2 regions of the Pseudomonas sp. S34 genome follow, and region 1 is predicted to be linked to the other one. Evidence: riboswitches for the same ligand, from Rfam matches in the RefSeq annotation. Region 1 holds a riboswitch; the other holds the start of a gene.

Region 1 (7,782 bases):
GTGATTAGCTGTCTTCCTCTATATCGAGCAACAGATTCTCCAGCGCCTCGCGGTACTCGCCGGGCTCCTTCCACATTCCCCGTTGTTGCGCCTCGAGCATGCGCTCGGTCATATCGCGCAAGGCATGAGGATTGTGTTCGCGGACAAAATCCCGGGTGCCCGGATCGAGCAAATAGGCATCGGCCAGCAACGCGTACTGGTGATCGTCGATCAACTGCGTGGTGGCGTCGAAGGCGAAAAGGTTGTCGACCGTCGCAGCCAATTCGAACGCACCTTTGTAGCCGTGACGTTTAACGCCTTCGAGCCACTTCGGGTTGGCCGCCCGGGAGCGGATCACCCGGTTCAGCTCTTCCTTCAAGGTGCGAATCCTCGGCAGGTCCGGTTGGCTGTGGTCGCCATGATAGCTGGCCGCCGCCTCGCCTTTCAGGCTCTCCACCGCCGCGAGCATGCCGCCCTGGAACTGGTAGTAATCGTTGGAGTCGAGCAGATCGTGCTCGCGGTTATCCTGGTTTTGCAGCACCGCCTGTACCTGGCTCAGGCGCTGGCTGAACTGTTCGCGGGCGGCGGTGCCTTCGTCGGAACCGCCGTAAGCGTAGCCACCCCAGTTGAGGTAGACCTCGGCCAGGTCCTCGCGGCTCTGCCACAGGCGACCGTCGATGGCGCCCTGTACACCCGCGCCGTAGGCACCGGGTTTGGCCCCGAATATCCGCCAGCCGGCCTGACGTCGCGCTGCGTCTTCATCGAGCCCCGCCTGCAGCAAGGCTGCACGCTCGGCGCGTACCTTGGCCGCCAACGGGTTCAGGTCGTCCGGCTCATCGAGATCGGCCACCGCTTGCACCGCCGCGTCGAACAAACGAATCAGATTGGCAAAGGCATCACGGAAGAAACCGGACACACGCAAGGTCACGTCCACCCGCGGGCGGTCGAGCAAACTCAACGGCAGAATCTCGAAATCATCGACCCGCTGGCTACCGGTGGCCCAGACCGGGCGCACGCCCATCAGCGCCATCGCCTGGGCGATGTCATCGCCACCGGTGCGCATGGTTGCGGTACCCCACACCGACAAGCCGAGCTGGCGCAAATGATCGCCGTGGTCTTGCAGGTGCCGTTCGAGAATCAGGTTGGCCGACTGGAACCCGATGCGCCACGCCGTGGTGGTCGGCAGGTTGCGTACGTCCACCGAATAGAAGTTGCGCCCGGTGGGCAGCACGTCAAGACGACCACGACTGGGCGCGCCGCTGGGACCGGCCGGGACGAAGCGACCGCCAAGCGCGTCGAGCAATCCGCGCATTTCCGCCGGACCGCAGGCGTCCAGCCTTGGCGCGACCACTTCGCGCAGGCTGTCGAGGATGGCTTGCACCTCAGACCAGCCCGCCTCCTGTAGGAGCGAGCCTGCTCGCGATGGTGTGTCAGCCACATTGGTGTCGACTGACACACCATCGCGAGCAAGCTCGCTCCCACAGGGGTCAGCTAATGCCTGCGAAATCAGTTGTGTGGCGAACAGTTCGAGGCGTTCGCGGGTATCGCCGGTGGTGCGCCACAGTTCAGTGCTGATCAACGACAAGGCATTCGGTCGGAGCCCGGTCCACGGCTCGGCCAAGGCGCAATCAAGCGGATCGAATCCTAGTCCCAAGGCCTTGGCCAGCGCCCGCAGCAGACTCGACTGCGCACCCCGGCCATCGCCCCGTGGAATGCGCAACAGCGCCAGCAAGGTATCGATGCGCAAACGTCCGGTGGGCGATTCGCCGAACACATGCAGGCCGTCGCGGATCTGCGACTCCTTCAAGTCGCACAGGTAAGTGTCGAGTCGCGGCAACCAGATCGCCGCGTCGGCATCGCTGTCGAGTTGTTCGTCCAGTTGCAGTTCACGGTCGATGTGGGTGTCACGCACCAGTTGCAGGATGTCGCGCTGCAACTCTCGGGCTCGGCGCGGATCGAGCAGCTGCGCTTCGTAATATTCGTCGGCCAACAGCTCGAGGTTACGCAGCGGGCCGTAGGTTTCGGCGCGAGTCAGCGGTGGCATCAGGTGATCGATGATCACCGCCTGGGTACGCCGCTTGGCCTGGGCGCCCTCGCCCGGGTCGTTGACGATGAACGGATAGATGTTCGGCAGCGGCCCGAGCAAAGCGTCTGGCCAGCAATGTTCCGACAGCCCCACGCCCTTGCCCGGCAGCCATTCGAGGTTGCCGTGTTTGCCGACGTGGATCACGCCGTGGGCGCCATAGGTGTTGCGCAGCCAGAAGTAGAAGGCCAGGTAGCCGTGGGGCGGCACCAGGTCCGGGTCGTGATACACCGCGCTCGGGTCGACCTGATAACCCCGGGCCGGCTGAATGCCGACGAAGGTCAGGCCGAAACGCAGGCCGGCGATCATCATCCGCCCGCTGCGACACATCGGGTCGTTTTCCGGCGCCCCCCAACGTTCGAGCACCGCCGCGCGATTGGCTTCAGGCAGGGCGTTGAACATCACTAGATAATCATCCATGCCCAGGCTTTGCTGGCACGGACGCAGGTCGAGGGTCTCGAGATCGTTGCTGACGCCGCCGAGCAACTGCTGGATCAGCGCGGTGCCGCTGTCTGGTAACTCAGCCGGTAATGGATAACCTTCGGCATGCAACGCCCGCAGGATATTCAGCGCCGCTGCCGGGGTATCGAGGCCGACGCCATTGCCGATGCGACCGTCGCGGGTCGGGTAGTTGGCGAGAATCAAGGCAATGCGTTTTTCAGCATTGGGCACCCGCGCCAGATCGATCCAGCGCCGCGCCAGTTCGGCAACGAAGTCCATGCGCTCCGGTTGTGGCCGGTAGCAGACTACATCCGACTGACTGCGCTCACTGCGCCACGCCAGGTCCTTGAAGCTGATCGGGCGGCTGATGATGCGCCCGTCCAGTTCCGGCAAGGCAATGTGCATCGCCAGGTCGCGAGGGCCAAGCCCCTGTTCACTGGCGCGCCAACCCGGTTCGTTGTCCTGGGCGCAAATCGCTTGGATCACCGGAATATTGCGGCGGAATGGCCGCACATGCGGTGCTTCCGGGCTGGACTGGGCAAAGCCGGTGGTGTTCAGAATCACTGAGACGCAGGCCTCGTCGAGCCAGTCCTCGACCACGCAAAGGCAGCCGGGTTCTTTCAGGCTCGCCAGCGCGATTGGCAACGGATTCAACCCCGCCGCCTGCAACCGTTGGCAAAAAACGTCAATGAAAGCGGTGTTCGCCGCCTGCAGATGCGAGCGGTAAAACAGCACCGCCGCCACCGGTTGATCGGCATGCCAATCGGCCTGCCAGTCGCTCAGTGCGGCAGAATGTTTGTGCGGATGGTAAATCGCCGTGCGTGGCAGGGTTTGCGGTTCGCCCCAGGTGTAATCACTCGCCAGCCAGCGGTTGGCCAGGCAGCGGAAGAAGTCGAGGGCGTTGCCCATGCCGCCCTGGCGCAGAAACTGCCAGAGCCGGTCGCGATCCTCGGCACCGACGGTGCTCAAGTCGCTGAGTTCCGGGTCCGGGCGATCATCACCCGGCACCAGAATCAGCTGCACGCCGCGCTGCGACAGCTCGACCAGACGCTCGATGCCATAACGCCAATAGGCGATGCCGCCGTGCAGCGAGATCAGGATGACCTTGGCGTGGCGCAAGACTTCATCGACGTACAGGTCAACCGAGGCATGGTTCTGCACCTGCATCGGGTTGGCCAGGCGCACGCTCGGGTAATCGTCGGGCAACTGCTGCGCAGCTTCGGCGAGCAGCGCCAGGCTGGAATCGCCGCTGCACAGGACCACCAGCTCGGCGGGGGTTTGTCCAAGGTCGGCAATGTTGTCATCCGACACGAAACCGCCGGGCTGGGTCCTGAGCAGGTGCATGGCTTACACGCTGAGCGCGGCGCGCAGTTGCGCTTCGAGAACAGTGGCGTCCAGTTTCTGGCCGATCAGCACCAGGCGAGAGACTCGCGCCTCTTCGGCGCCCCACTGGCGGTCGAAATGCTTGTCAAAACGCGTACCCACACCCTGGATCAGCAGGCGCATCGGCTTGTTCGGAATCGCCGCAAAGCCCTTGACGCGCAGGATGCCGTGCTGGACCACCAACTGGGTCAGCGCGTCCAGCAGCAGGCTTTCGTCGGCTTGCGGCAGTTCGATGGAGATCGAATCGAAGGCGTCGTGATCGTGGTCATCATGATCGTCGTCGCCATCGTGATGATGGTCGTGGTGGCTGTGGCGGCTGTCGATGTGTTCTTCGGAGCCGACACCCAGGCCGATCAGCACGTCCAGCGGCAGGCGACCACTGCTGGCTTCGATGATTTTCACCGCTGGCGGCAATTCCTCGGCGACTTCCAGGCGCACACGGGCCAGGTCCGTCGGGTTGATCAGGTCGGTTTTGTTGAGGATCACCAGGTCAGCGCTGGCCAGTTGGTCAGCGAACAGTTCGTGCAGCGGCGATTCGTGGTCCAGGTTCGGGTCGAGTTTGCGCTGGGCGTCGACCTGATCCGGGAACGCGGCGAAGGTGCCGGCGGCCACGGCCGGGCTGTCGACCACGGTGATTACCGCATCTACCGTGCAGGCGCTGCGGATTTCCGGCCACTGGAAGGCTTGCACCAGCGGCTTTGGCAGTGCCAGACCGGACGTTTCGATGAGGATGTGGTCGATATCGCCGCGACGGGCCACCAGTTCGCGCATCACCGGGAAGAATTCTTCCTGGACGGTGCAGCACAGGCAGCCGTTGGCCAGTTCATAGACACGGCCGTTGGCTTCTTCTTCGGTGCAACCGATGGAGCATTGCTTGAGGATTTCGCCATCAATGCCCAATTCACCGAATTCGTTGACGATCACCGCAATGCGGCGACCCTGGGCGTTGTCGAGCATGTGGCGCAGCAGCGTGGTTTTACCCGAGCCGAGAAAGCCGGTGACGATGGTGACGGGGAGTTTGGCCAGTGTTTTCATCGGATGCCCTATGGCTAAGCTGGCGGGCATACGGGACGACGACCGGCAACGCGCACGCGATTACCTGAAGAGTTCGCCACCGGATCACCCCGCCCGGTTGAAAGTGAGAATCTGTGACGAGGCAGGTCTCCTGGCTGACGGTGTGCCGGGCTTGAGCCTGGCATTCGCTGCGCCTTCCCGCCGGCCTCATGAATTGAGTCAGCAGTGGCGTGGCAACGAACATCACCGTTCACAGTTGCGGGGGCAGCCGCGGCATTGACCGCGTTCCCTTCTTAGCTTCGACAAACGCCGAAGAACCTCGAAAGCGCAAGGCTACGCATGGTCTTGGGGCGGGTCAATGCTTGCGATCCCTGTGGCGAGGGGGCTTGCCCCCGTTCGGCGGCGAAGCCGTCGCAAATCCAGAGTGCACGCTTTGTCTGGATAAAAGTAAGGGGGCCGCTTCGCAGCCCAACGGGGGCAAGCCCCCTCGCCACAGAAACTCAAACGAGAACCCCTGCCAATTGACGCCCAACCCCCGCCCATGCTCTCCTACACACCTTGTTACGGGTGCCCTTCACAGGGTGAAACGGGAAACCGGTGAATCATGTGCTTTACTCTTAAGCCATGTCAGTCCGGTGCTGCCCCCGCAACGGTAAGCGAGCGAAGCGTCAGATCCACTGTGCCACTGCGGCATGGGAAGGTGATGCTTTCAGGTCCAGGCGCAAGCCTTTGCCCCTCGTGAGCCCGGAGACCGGCCCGCAACACAAAGTGACCAGTACGATCACTGAACCAACAAACCCGCGGTGGGCGGGCGCTGTTTGAAACCTTGCGCGCCTGGTCGTGCGGGTTTTTACATGCGCTCTTAATTCCCCGCTGACAGACCAGAGGGAAACGCCATGTCGATCATCAGCAGCGCCGAACACACAGCCGCGAGCACCACCTCAACCCTGACTCAACGTCTGGCCGCCGCCGTCTGCGCGTCGATCCTGGGCGCGTGCCTTGTGTATTTCGCCGGTTTCTCGCACATCGAAGCGGTGCACAACGCCGCCCACGATACCCGTCACAGCTCCGCGTTCCCGTGCCATTGAGAGCTGTCGACATGATCAAGCGTATTGCGCAAACCGCAGGTTTCACCGGGCTGCTGGCCGCCCTGTTGCTGACCCTGCTGCAAAGTTTCTGGGTCGCCCCGCTGATTTTGCAGGCCGAGACCTACGAAAAAGCCGAACCGGCCGCTGTTGAAATGCATGAACACGCCGACGGTGCGGTGGCTGCCCACACTCATGATGCTCAAGCCTGGGAGCCGCAAGACGGCTGGCAGCGCGTGCTGTCGACCACCGGTGGCAACCTGGTGGTGGCGGTCGGTTTCGCCCTGATGCTGGCCGGCCTGTACACCTTGCGTGCGCCGACCAAAACCTCTCAAGGCCTGCTCTGGGGCCTGGCCGGTTACGCGACCTTCGTGCTCGCCCCGACCCTCGGCCTGCCGCCTGAATTGCCAGGCACTGCCGCCGCCGACCTGGCACAACGGCAACTGTGGTGGGTCGGTACCGCCGCCTCCACCGCCGTCGGTATTGCGCTGATCGTGTTCAGCCGTCACTGGCTGATGAAAGTCCTCGGCGCGGCGATCCTCGCCGTTCCCCATGTGATTGGCGCGCCGCAACCGGAGGTGCATTCGATGCTTGCTCCAGAGGCACTGGAAACCCGGTTCAAAATCGCTTCGCAACTGACCAACGTGGCATTCTGGCTGGCCCTGGGCCTGATCAGCGCCTGGTTGTTCCGTCGCAAAAGCGATGGTCAATACAACGCATGACTGACGTCAGCACAGCGCCGACCCTGGTGGTCGGTCTGGGCTGCCAACGGGGCTGCCCCGTCAGCACGTTGTTGGCGCTGCTCGATCAGGCGCTGGAGGCGCACCAGATTGCCCGTCATGAAATCAAGGCGCTGGCCAGCATCGATTCGAAGCGCGACGAACCTGCACTGATCGAACTGGCTCAGCAACTCGGCCTGGAACTGATGTATTTCAGCAGTGAGCAACTGGCCGCTTATGAACCGCAACTCAGCCATCAATCGCAAATAGCGTTTGAACGCACCGGTTGCTACGGCGTTGCGGAAAGCGCCGCACTGGCCCTGGCCGAACAACTGGCCCAGGCCCCGGCAAAACTGCTGATTCCACGACAAAAATATGCCCAGGCAACCCTGGCATTGGCTGGTGCTGCGTAAAAACCGATAATCCCCGCCTTTGATCATGAACATTCTTCATCTGAAGACCTGTTCAGCCCCTTTTTCCCACAGGAACCGACGATGACCGTCTACTTCATTGGCGCAGGTCCCGGCGACCCCGAACTGATCACCGTCAAGGGCCAGCGGCTGATTCGCAGTTGCCCGGTGATCATATATGCCGGCTCACTGGTGCCGGCCGCCGTACTGGAAGGTCACTGTGCCGAACAGGTGGTCAACAGCGCCGAACTGCACCTGGAACAGATCATCGACCTGATCAAGGCCGCCCACGCCAAAGGCCAGGATGTGGCCCGGGTGCACTCTGGCGATCCGAGCCTGTATGGCGCCATTGGCGAGCAGATTCGCTATCTGCGTGAACTGGGCATTGCGTTCGAAATCGTACCCGGCGTGACTGCCACAGCCGCTTGTGCAGCGCTCTTGGGCGCGGAACTGACCCTGCCGGACATTTCGCAGAGCGTGATCCTGACTCGCTACGCCGACAAAACCGCCATGCCACCCGGAGAGGAATTCTCCAGCCTGGCGCAGCACGGCGCGACCATGGCGATTCATTTGGGGGTCAGTCACCTGGCGAAGATCGTCGAGGAACTGCTGCCCCATTACGGCGCCGATTGCCCGATTGCAGTGGTGCACCGCGCGAGCTGGCCGGA
Region 2 (7,782 bases), 1.7 Mb from region 1:
CCAGCCGATGGCCGGGGCGATGTTCACGGTCGGGATCAGGGTTTTGTCGGGTTCTGGCAGTTGAGGAGAAGGACCGGTGCCGTCGGAGACTTGCAGGCGGGCGGTCCCGCCACAAGCGGCGAGCCCTCCGCAGAACGCGATAACGAGAACGAGCGGGGGCGTGCGCATACGGGGCTTCCCTATGAGTGCCTTGTTCTAATCATAGAGGCGCGTTGTCGTCCGATGGTTCAACCCTTAGCCACGTGCCTCCTTGAACAGCACTGCTATGCCGGGGTGATAGTTGCCGGCTTCGTTGCGCAACTTGCGGTAGGCATAAGGGAAATACCAGGCGACAGCGCAGCTGTGTTCCTTTTGCAGGTCGTCGACCATGTCCTGGAGCTCTTCCGGTGTGGCGCCCTGCTGGGCTTTTTGCGGGGCGACGAACAGGCAGCCGAGTTTCAGGTCGCTGGCGTGGCTCAGGCGCTTGGCATCGCTGGCGATGTCGAGCAGGGCCTGGGTCAGATTGAGGCCGTTGACCCGTGGCCAGCGCTGGCTGGTCTGGATGTAGGCGCGGGTTTCGGGCGAGGCCAGGAGCAGGTCGGCGCGGCTGTTGCGTTCGCCTTCTTCGGTCTGCTTGCGGGTGGGCGTCTGTTGCAGTGTGACCATCTCGGCCATCCAGGCGGCGGCAGACAGCAGTCCGAGATTGGCCTTCTCGTCGTGCCAGTACGGTGTGTCGCCATCACCGCGGACGGCGTTGTAACGGTCGATGCATTCGAACCAGCGTTCGAGCACCGGGCGCAGGAATTCCAGCTTTGGATTGCTGATGATCATGCCTTGCATGGGCTCACCCTTGTTGTTGTGTTGTGAGGTTGTGGCTCTTTGATATCACTGCTGGGAGCGTGGCACAAGATTGACGTCAGTTTATTGATTGATGGCAGTTATTCGGTCGATGGCCTCCCGGCTTTAATTGACGCTCCACCCCCAACCCTCTAACCTTCGCGGCTTGTTTCAGGTGCTCTGTGGCTTGGGTCGACAGAGTGAAACAGGGAAGCCGGTGAGTGAGTCCTTCTGTTGGTTGAAGGCCCGCAATTCCGGCGCTGCCCCCGCAACGGTAAATGAGTGAAAACTGTGTGTGATGCCACTGTGTCGATTTGATGCGGGAAGGCGCACGGTCTGGCCCCGCGGCCACTCATGAGCCCGGAGACCGGCCTGATTCATCCAGCGGCATCACGGTGGGCGATGCCAGGCTTGTTGCCTTCTATTCTTGTGCCTGCCCGCCGTTATTCCTGCCTCAACGGAGAGCTCCCCCATGACTGATACCCCCGATCGTGACGAACGCCACCTGGCGCGCATGCAGCGCAAAAAAGCCGTGATCGACGAGCGCATCGCCAATTCCCCAAACGAGTGTGGCCTGCTGCTGGTGCTGACCGGCAACGGCAAGGGCAAGAGCAGTTCGGCCTTCGGCATGCTTGCCCGCGCCATGGGGCACGGCATGCAATGCGGCGTGGTGCAGTTCATCAAGGGCCGCAACAGTACGGGGGAGGAGTTGTTCTTCCGGCGCTTTCCCGAGCAGGTGCGTTTTCATGTGATGGGCGAAGGCTTTACCTGGGAAACCCAGGACCGCCAGCGCGACATCGCCGCCGCCGAAGCGGCCTGGGCGGTGTCGCAGCAACTGCTGCGCGATCCGTCCATCGGTCTGGTGGTGCTCGATGAGCTGAACATCGCCCTCAAGCACGGCTACCTCGATCTCGATCAGGTGCTCAGCGACTTGCAGGCCCGACCGCCGATGCAACACGTGGTGGTCACCGGTCGTGCCGCCAAGCCGGAGATGATCGAGATGGCTGACACCGTCACCGAAATGGGCGTGATCAAGCACGCCTTCCAAGCCGGGATCAAAGCGCAGAAAGGCGTCGAATTGTGAGTCAGCCTCGGCACTGTCCGGCGGTACTGATTGCCGCGCCGGCCTCTGGCCAGGGCAAGACTACCGTCACCGCGGCACTGGCCCGATTGCATCGCAATCAGGGGCGCAAGGTCCGAGTGTTCAAGTGCGGGCCCGACTTTCTCGATCCGATGATCCTCGAGCGCGCCAGCGGTGCGCCGGTGTATCAGTTGGACATGTGGATGGTCGGCGAGCAGGAGAGTCGCCGGTTGCTGTGGGAAGCCGCCGCTGAAGCCGACTTGATCCTGATCGAAGGCGTCATGGGGTTGTTCGACGGTACGCCGTCGAGCGCCGATCTGGCGCGGCATTTCGGTGTGCCGGTGCTGGGGGTGATCGATGGCACCGCCATGGCCCAGACCTTTGGCGCATTGGCCCTGGGGCTGGCGCGTTATCAGCCGGACTTGCCATTCGCCGGCGTGCTGGCCAATCGTGTCGGCACGCTGCGCCATGCGCAACTGCTCGAAGGTAGCCTGACTGAGGGTTTGCGCTGGTACGGCGCGCTGTCCCGGGAAACCGGGATCGAACTGCCGAGTCGGCACCTGGGGCTGGTGCAGGCCAGTGAGTTGAACGATCTCGACCTGCGCCTCGACGCGGCAGCCGATGCCCTGGCCAGCAGTTGCGAGGTCGCGCTGCCACCGGCAGTCGAATTCGCCGCACCTGATGTCATCGTGGCCGAACCACTGCTGGCCGGTGTACGCATTGCCGTCGCCCGCGATGAAGCCTTTGCGTTCACCTACGGCGCGAGCCTGGATCTGCTGCGGGCGATGGGCGCCGAGTTGTCATTCTTCTCGCCGATCCGCGACCGTGCGTTGCCGCAGGCGGACAGCCTGTATCTGCCGGGCGGCTACCCGGAGCTGCACCACGTTGCACTGGCGCAAAACACCGCGATGCTCGATGCGATCCGCGCCCACCACCGGGCAGGCAAACCGTTGCTCGCCGAGTGTGGCGGCATGCTGTATCTGCTCGACTCCCTGACCGATGTCGAAGGCACTCGCGCCGAACTGGTTGGCTTGCTGGCCGGTGATGCGGTCATGCAAAAGCGACTGGCAGCGCTGGCTTTGCAAGCGGTGGAACTGCCGGAAGGCTCGCTGCGCGGGCACACCTATCACCATTCGCTGACCACCACTGAACTGGCGCCGATTGCCCGTGGCTTGAGCCCTAACGGCGGGCGTGGAGCGGAGGCGGTCTACCGTGAGGGGCGGATGACTGCCTCTTACGTGCACTTTTATTTTCCGTCGAACCCCTCGGCGATTGCCGCGCTGTTTGCGCCTGACCTTGAAGCCGCCTTCGCGAGCAAGCCCGCTCCCACAGGGGATTGCGTTTCAAATGTGGGAGCGGGCTTGCTCGCGAAGCGGCCATGAGCGACAACGCATTCTCCGAAGCCGAGCGCACGGCGGTGTACCGCGCCATTGCCGAGCGCCGCGACATGCGCCACTTCAGCGGCGGCGCCGTCGAGCCCGAATTGCTCCGTCGTCTGCTCGAAGCCGCGCATCAGGCCCCCAGTGTCGGCCTGATGCAGCCCTGGCGCTTCATTCGCATCAGCGATCGCGCCTTGCGCGGGCAAATCCAGGCCCTGGTAGAAGAAGAGCGCATTCGCACCGCCGAAGCCCTTGGCGAGCGCAGCGATGAGTTCATGAAGCTCAAGGTGGAAGGCATCAACGATTGCGCCGAGGTGCTGGTCGCCGCACTGATGGACGACCGCGAGCAGCATATCTTCGGCCGCCGCACGCTGCCGGAAATGGACATGGCTTCGTTGTCCTGCGCGATCCAGAACCTGTGGCTGGCGTCCCGTGCCGAAGGGCTGGGCATGGGGTGGGTGTCGCTGTTCGAACCACAGGCACTGGCGGACCTGTTGAGGTTGCCGCCGGGTGCCAAGCCATTGGCCGTGCTGTGCCTGGGGCCGGTCAAAGAGTTCTACCCGGCGCCGATGCTGGTGCTCGAAGGCTGGGCGCAGGCGCGTCCGCTACATGAATTGCTGTATGAAAATTATTGGGGAGTGAGTCAATGAGTGTGGCGTTGTTGAGTGTCGCCGCGGTTGCGCTGGATGCGCTGCTGGGTGAACCCAAACGCTGGCATCCGCTGGTGGCGTTCGGCCGTTTTGCCGAGCGCATCGAGCAACGTTTCAACGGCGGCGGTCGCGGCTGGCGCAGCCATGGCGTCACCGCGTGGGTGATTGCCGTGTTGCCACTGACGCTGCTGGCCACGGCATTCTCCTGGGCGCCTTATGTCGGCTGGATCGTCGAGATTCTCGCGCTCTATTGCGCCCTCGGCATGCGCAGCCTCGGTGAGCACGTCACGCCTGTGGCCAAGGCCCTGCGCAGTAATGACCTGGAAGCGGCGCGCACCCGGGTGGGCTATCTGGTCAGTCGCCAGACCAGCGAACTGGATGAAACCGAAGTCGCCCGTGCCGCTACCGAGTCGGTGCTGGAAAACGGCAGCGATGCGGTGTTCGCGGCGTTGTTCTGGTTTGCCGTGGCGGGCGCGCCGGGCGTGGTGCTCTACCGCCTGAGCAATACGCTGGATGCGATGTGGGGTTATCGCAATGAGCGCTTCGAACGGTTCGGCTGGGCGGCGGCGAAGGTCGACGATGTGCTCAATTACATTCCTGCGCGCCTGGTGGCACTGACATACGCGCTGCTGGGCAAAACCCGGCTGGCATTGAAATGCTGGCGCACCCAGGCCCCGACCTGGGATAGCCCGAACGCCGGCCCGGTGATGGCGGCAGGGGCGGGTGCCCTTGGTGTCGAATTGGGTGGGGCGGCGATTTATCACGGCGAACTGCATCAGCGTCCGCAGTTGGGCGAAGGTGTGCCGGCGGATGCCGACTCGATTGACCGGGGCTGGCAATTGGTCCAGCGCGGGGTATGGTTATGGCTGCTGATTCTCTGCCTGGGGGCCGAATTTTATGCTTGAGCACGGTGGGCGACTGCGCAAGGCGGCGCTCGAATACGGCATAGATGAAGCCGACTGGCTGGACCTGTCCACCGGCCTTGCGCCCTGGCCGTTTCCGGTGCCGGATATTCCGCTGCGGGCCTGGGCCCGTTTGCCGGAGACGGACGACGGTCTGGAGCAGGCCGCCTGTGATTACTACGGCACCTTGCAGGCATTGCCGGTGGCCGGCTCGCAAATGGCGATTCAACTGCTGCCGCGATTGCGTCGGGCGGGCAAAGTCGGCGTACTGTCGCCGTGTTATGCCGAGCACGCCGAAGCGTGGCGTCGCAACGGCTACATCGTGCGTGAAGTGCTGGAGCAGGAAGTCGACTTCTTTATCGACAGTTTCGACGTGCTGGTGGTAGTCAATCCGAATAACCCCACGGGCCTGAGCCTCACCCCCAGTCGGCTGCTCGACTGGCACACGCGACTGGCGCAGCGCGGTGGCTGGCTGGTGGTGGACGAAGCGTTCATGGATAACACGCCGCAACTGAGTCTGGCGCCGTTTGCCCATCAAGTCGGATTGATCGTCTTGCGTTCCTTCGGCAAGTTTTTCGGCCTGGCCGGTGTGCGCCTGGGGTTTGTGCTGGCCGAGCGCAAGCTGCTCAAGTTGCTGGCAGAACAAGTGGGGCCGTGGGCTGTGAGCGGGGCAACCCGGGTAGTGGGCCAGGCCTGTCTGCGCGATACCGAGGGACAAACGCGGCAACGGGTGCGCACCGAAGAGGCCAGCGAGCGCCTTGCGTCGTTGCTCGAACAGCACGGCTTCGAGCCCCAGGGCGGTTGTGCGCTGTTCCAGTGGCTGATCACCGAGCGCGCCGAAGAGCTGCATGAATTCATGGCCCGGCGCGGCATTCTCCTGCGGTTGTTCACGCACAACAGCAGCCTGCGATTCGGCTTGCCCGGTGACGAAATCGCCTGGGTACGACTGGCGCTGGCGTTCGACGATTTCGCCAAGGAAAACCAATGACCACGCTGATGGTGCAGGGCACCACATCGGATGCCGGTAAGAGCACGCTGGTAACCGCGTTGTGCCGCTGGGTCACGCGTCAGGGCGTCAGGGTGGTGCCGTTCAAGCCACAGAACATGGCCCTCAACAGTGCGGTGACCGCCGACGGTGGCGAGATCGGCCGCGCCCAGGCGGTACAGGCCCAGGCCGCGCACCTCGAACCGCACACCGACATGAACCCGGTGTTGCTCAAGCCCAACAGTGACACCGGTGCCCAGGTGATCATCCATGGCCGCGCTGTCACGACCATGAATGCGGTCGCCTATCACGACTACAAAACCATCGCCATGCAAGCGGTGCTGGCCTCCCACGAGCGCTTGAGCGCGGCGTATCCGCTGGTGATGGTCGAGGGTGCGGGCTCGCCGGCGGAAATCAATCTGCGGGCCGGGGACATCGCCAACATGGGCTTCGCCGAAGCGGTGGATTGCCCGGTGCTGCTGATCGCCGATATCAATCGCGGCGGGGTTTTTGCCCATCTGGTAGGCACCCTCGAACTGCTGTCGCCGAGTGAGCAGGCGCGGGTCAAAGGCTTCATCATCAATCGTTTCCGTGGCGATATCGCGTTGCTGCAACCCGGTCTCGACTGGCTTGAAGAGCGCACCGGCAAACCGGTGATCGGCGTGCTGCCATACGTGATGGATCTGCACCTGGAGGCCGAGGACGGCATCGATCAACGCCAGACCGATAAAGCCGAACAGGTGCTCAAGGTGGTGGTGCCGGTGCTGCCGCGCATCAGCAATCACACCGATTTCGATCCGCTGCGCCTGCATCCGCAAGTGGACCTGCAATTCATCGGCCCCGGCCAGGCGATTCCGCCCGCCGACCTGATCATCCTTCCCGGCTCGAAAAGTGTGCGCAGCGACCTCGCGTACCTGCGGGCCAACGGCTGGGACACCGCCATCGCCCGGCATCTGCGTTACGGCGGGAAACTGCTGGGGATCTGTGGCGGCCTGCAGATGCTCGGTGAGCAGGTACATGACCCGCTGGGCCTCGAAGGTGCGCCGGGTTCCAGTGCCGGTTTGGGGCTGCTGGCGTTCCAGACCCAGCTCGAACAGGAGAAGCAATTGCGCAATGTGCGTGGTCGCCTGGCGCTGGAAGATGCGCCGGTGGCGGGTTATGAAATTCATGCCGGCGTGACCACCGGACCGGCCCTGGAACATGCCGCCGTGCATCTGGATGACGGCCGCGGTGATGGTGCGCAAAGTGCCGACGGGCAGATTTTCGGCACCTACCTGCACGGGCTGTTCGAATCGCCGGCGGCGTGCAGTGCACTGCTGCGCTGGGCCGGGTTGCAGGATGTGCAGGCCGTGGATTACCACGCCTTGCGCGAGCGTGATATCGAGCGGCTGGCTGATCTGGTGGAGAAGCATCTGGATACCGGGCTGTTGCGGCAGCTCTGTGGATTTTGAGTTGAAAGCTCTGGCCTCTTCGCGAGCAAGCCCGCTCCCACAGTTGACCGCGTTCTAATGTGGGAGCGGGCTTGCTCGCGAAGACTGAAGTGGCCACACCGCCCATTTGAAAGGATGTAACCATGCTCCAACTGATCCTCGGCGGCGCCCGTTCCGGCAAGAGTCGCCTGGCTGAAAAACTCGCCATCGACAGCGCCCTGGCCGTGACCTACATCGCCACCAGCCAGCCACTGGACGGAGAAATGAGCGAGCGGGTGGCCCATCACCGCGCCCGTCGTCCTGCCGAATGGGCCTTGATCGAAGAACCGGTGGAACTGGCCCGGGTGCTGCGTGAGTCCGCCGGTGTCGACCGCTGCCTGCTGGTGGATTGCCTGACCCTGTGGCTGACCAATCTGCTGATGCTCGACGATACCGAGCGCTTGCACGCCGAGCGTGATGCCTTGCTGGACTGCCTGGCGTCGCTGCCGGGTGAAATCATTTTTGTCAGCAACGAGACCGGCATGGGTGTCGTGCCGCTG

Evidence for each region. A riboswitch is a leader RNA that binds a small molecule or an ion and turns the genes downstream of it on or off. The one in region 1 is predicted to bind cobalamin.
Region 2: another riboswitch for cobalamin. It lies ahead of cobO (cob(I)yrinic acid a,c-diamide adenosyltransferase); the one in region 1 lies ahead of cobW (cobalamin biosynthesis protein CobW).

What each region holds. Positions count from the first base shown of each region.
Region 1 is NZ_CP019398.1:3,513,536-3,521,317, forward strand. It holds gene cobN (cobaltochelatase subunit CobN) at 5-3,847, opposite strand; gene cobW (cobalamin biosynthesis protein CobW) at 3,851-4,921, opposite strand; cobalamin riboswitch at 5,024-5,237, opposite strand; cobalamin riboswitch at 5,449-5,675, shown strand; gene PspS34_RS15710 (CbtB-domain containing protein) at 5,797-5,988, shown strand; gene PspS34_RS15715 (CbtA family protein) at 6,000-6,707, shown strand; gene PspS34_RS15720 (cobalamin biosynthesis protein) at 6,704-7,117, shown strand; gene cobM (precorrin-4 C(11)-methyltransferase) at 7,199-7,782, shown strand, end outside.
Region 2 is NZ_CP019398.1:1,773,278-1,781,059, forward strand. It holds gene PspS34_RS07815 (sorbosone dehydrogenase family protein) at 1-168, opposite strand, end outside; gene PspS34_RS07820 (hypothetical protein) at 235-819, opposite strand; cobalamin riboswitch at 973-1,207, shown strand; gene cobO (cob(I)yrinic acid a,c-diamide adenosyltransferase) at 1,289-1,900, shown strand; gene PspS34_RS07830 (cobyrinate a,c-diamide synthase) at 1,897-3,279, shown strand; gene bluB (5,6-dimethylbenzimidazole synthase) at 3,276-3,926, shown strand; gene cbiB (adenosylcobinamide-phosphate synthase CbiB) at 3,923-4,831, shown strand; gene cobD (threonine-phosphate decarboxylase CobD) at 4,824-5,816, shown strand; gene PspS34_RS07850 (cobyric acid synthase) at 5,813-7,264, shown strand; gene cobU (bifunctional adenosylcobinamide kinase/adenosylcobinamide-phosphate guanylyltransferase) at 7,387-7,782, shown strand, end outside.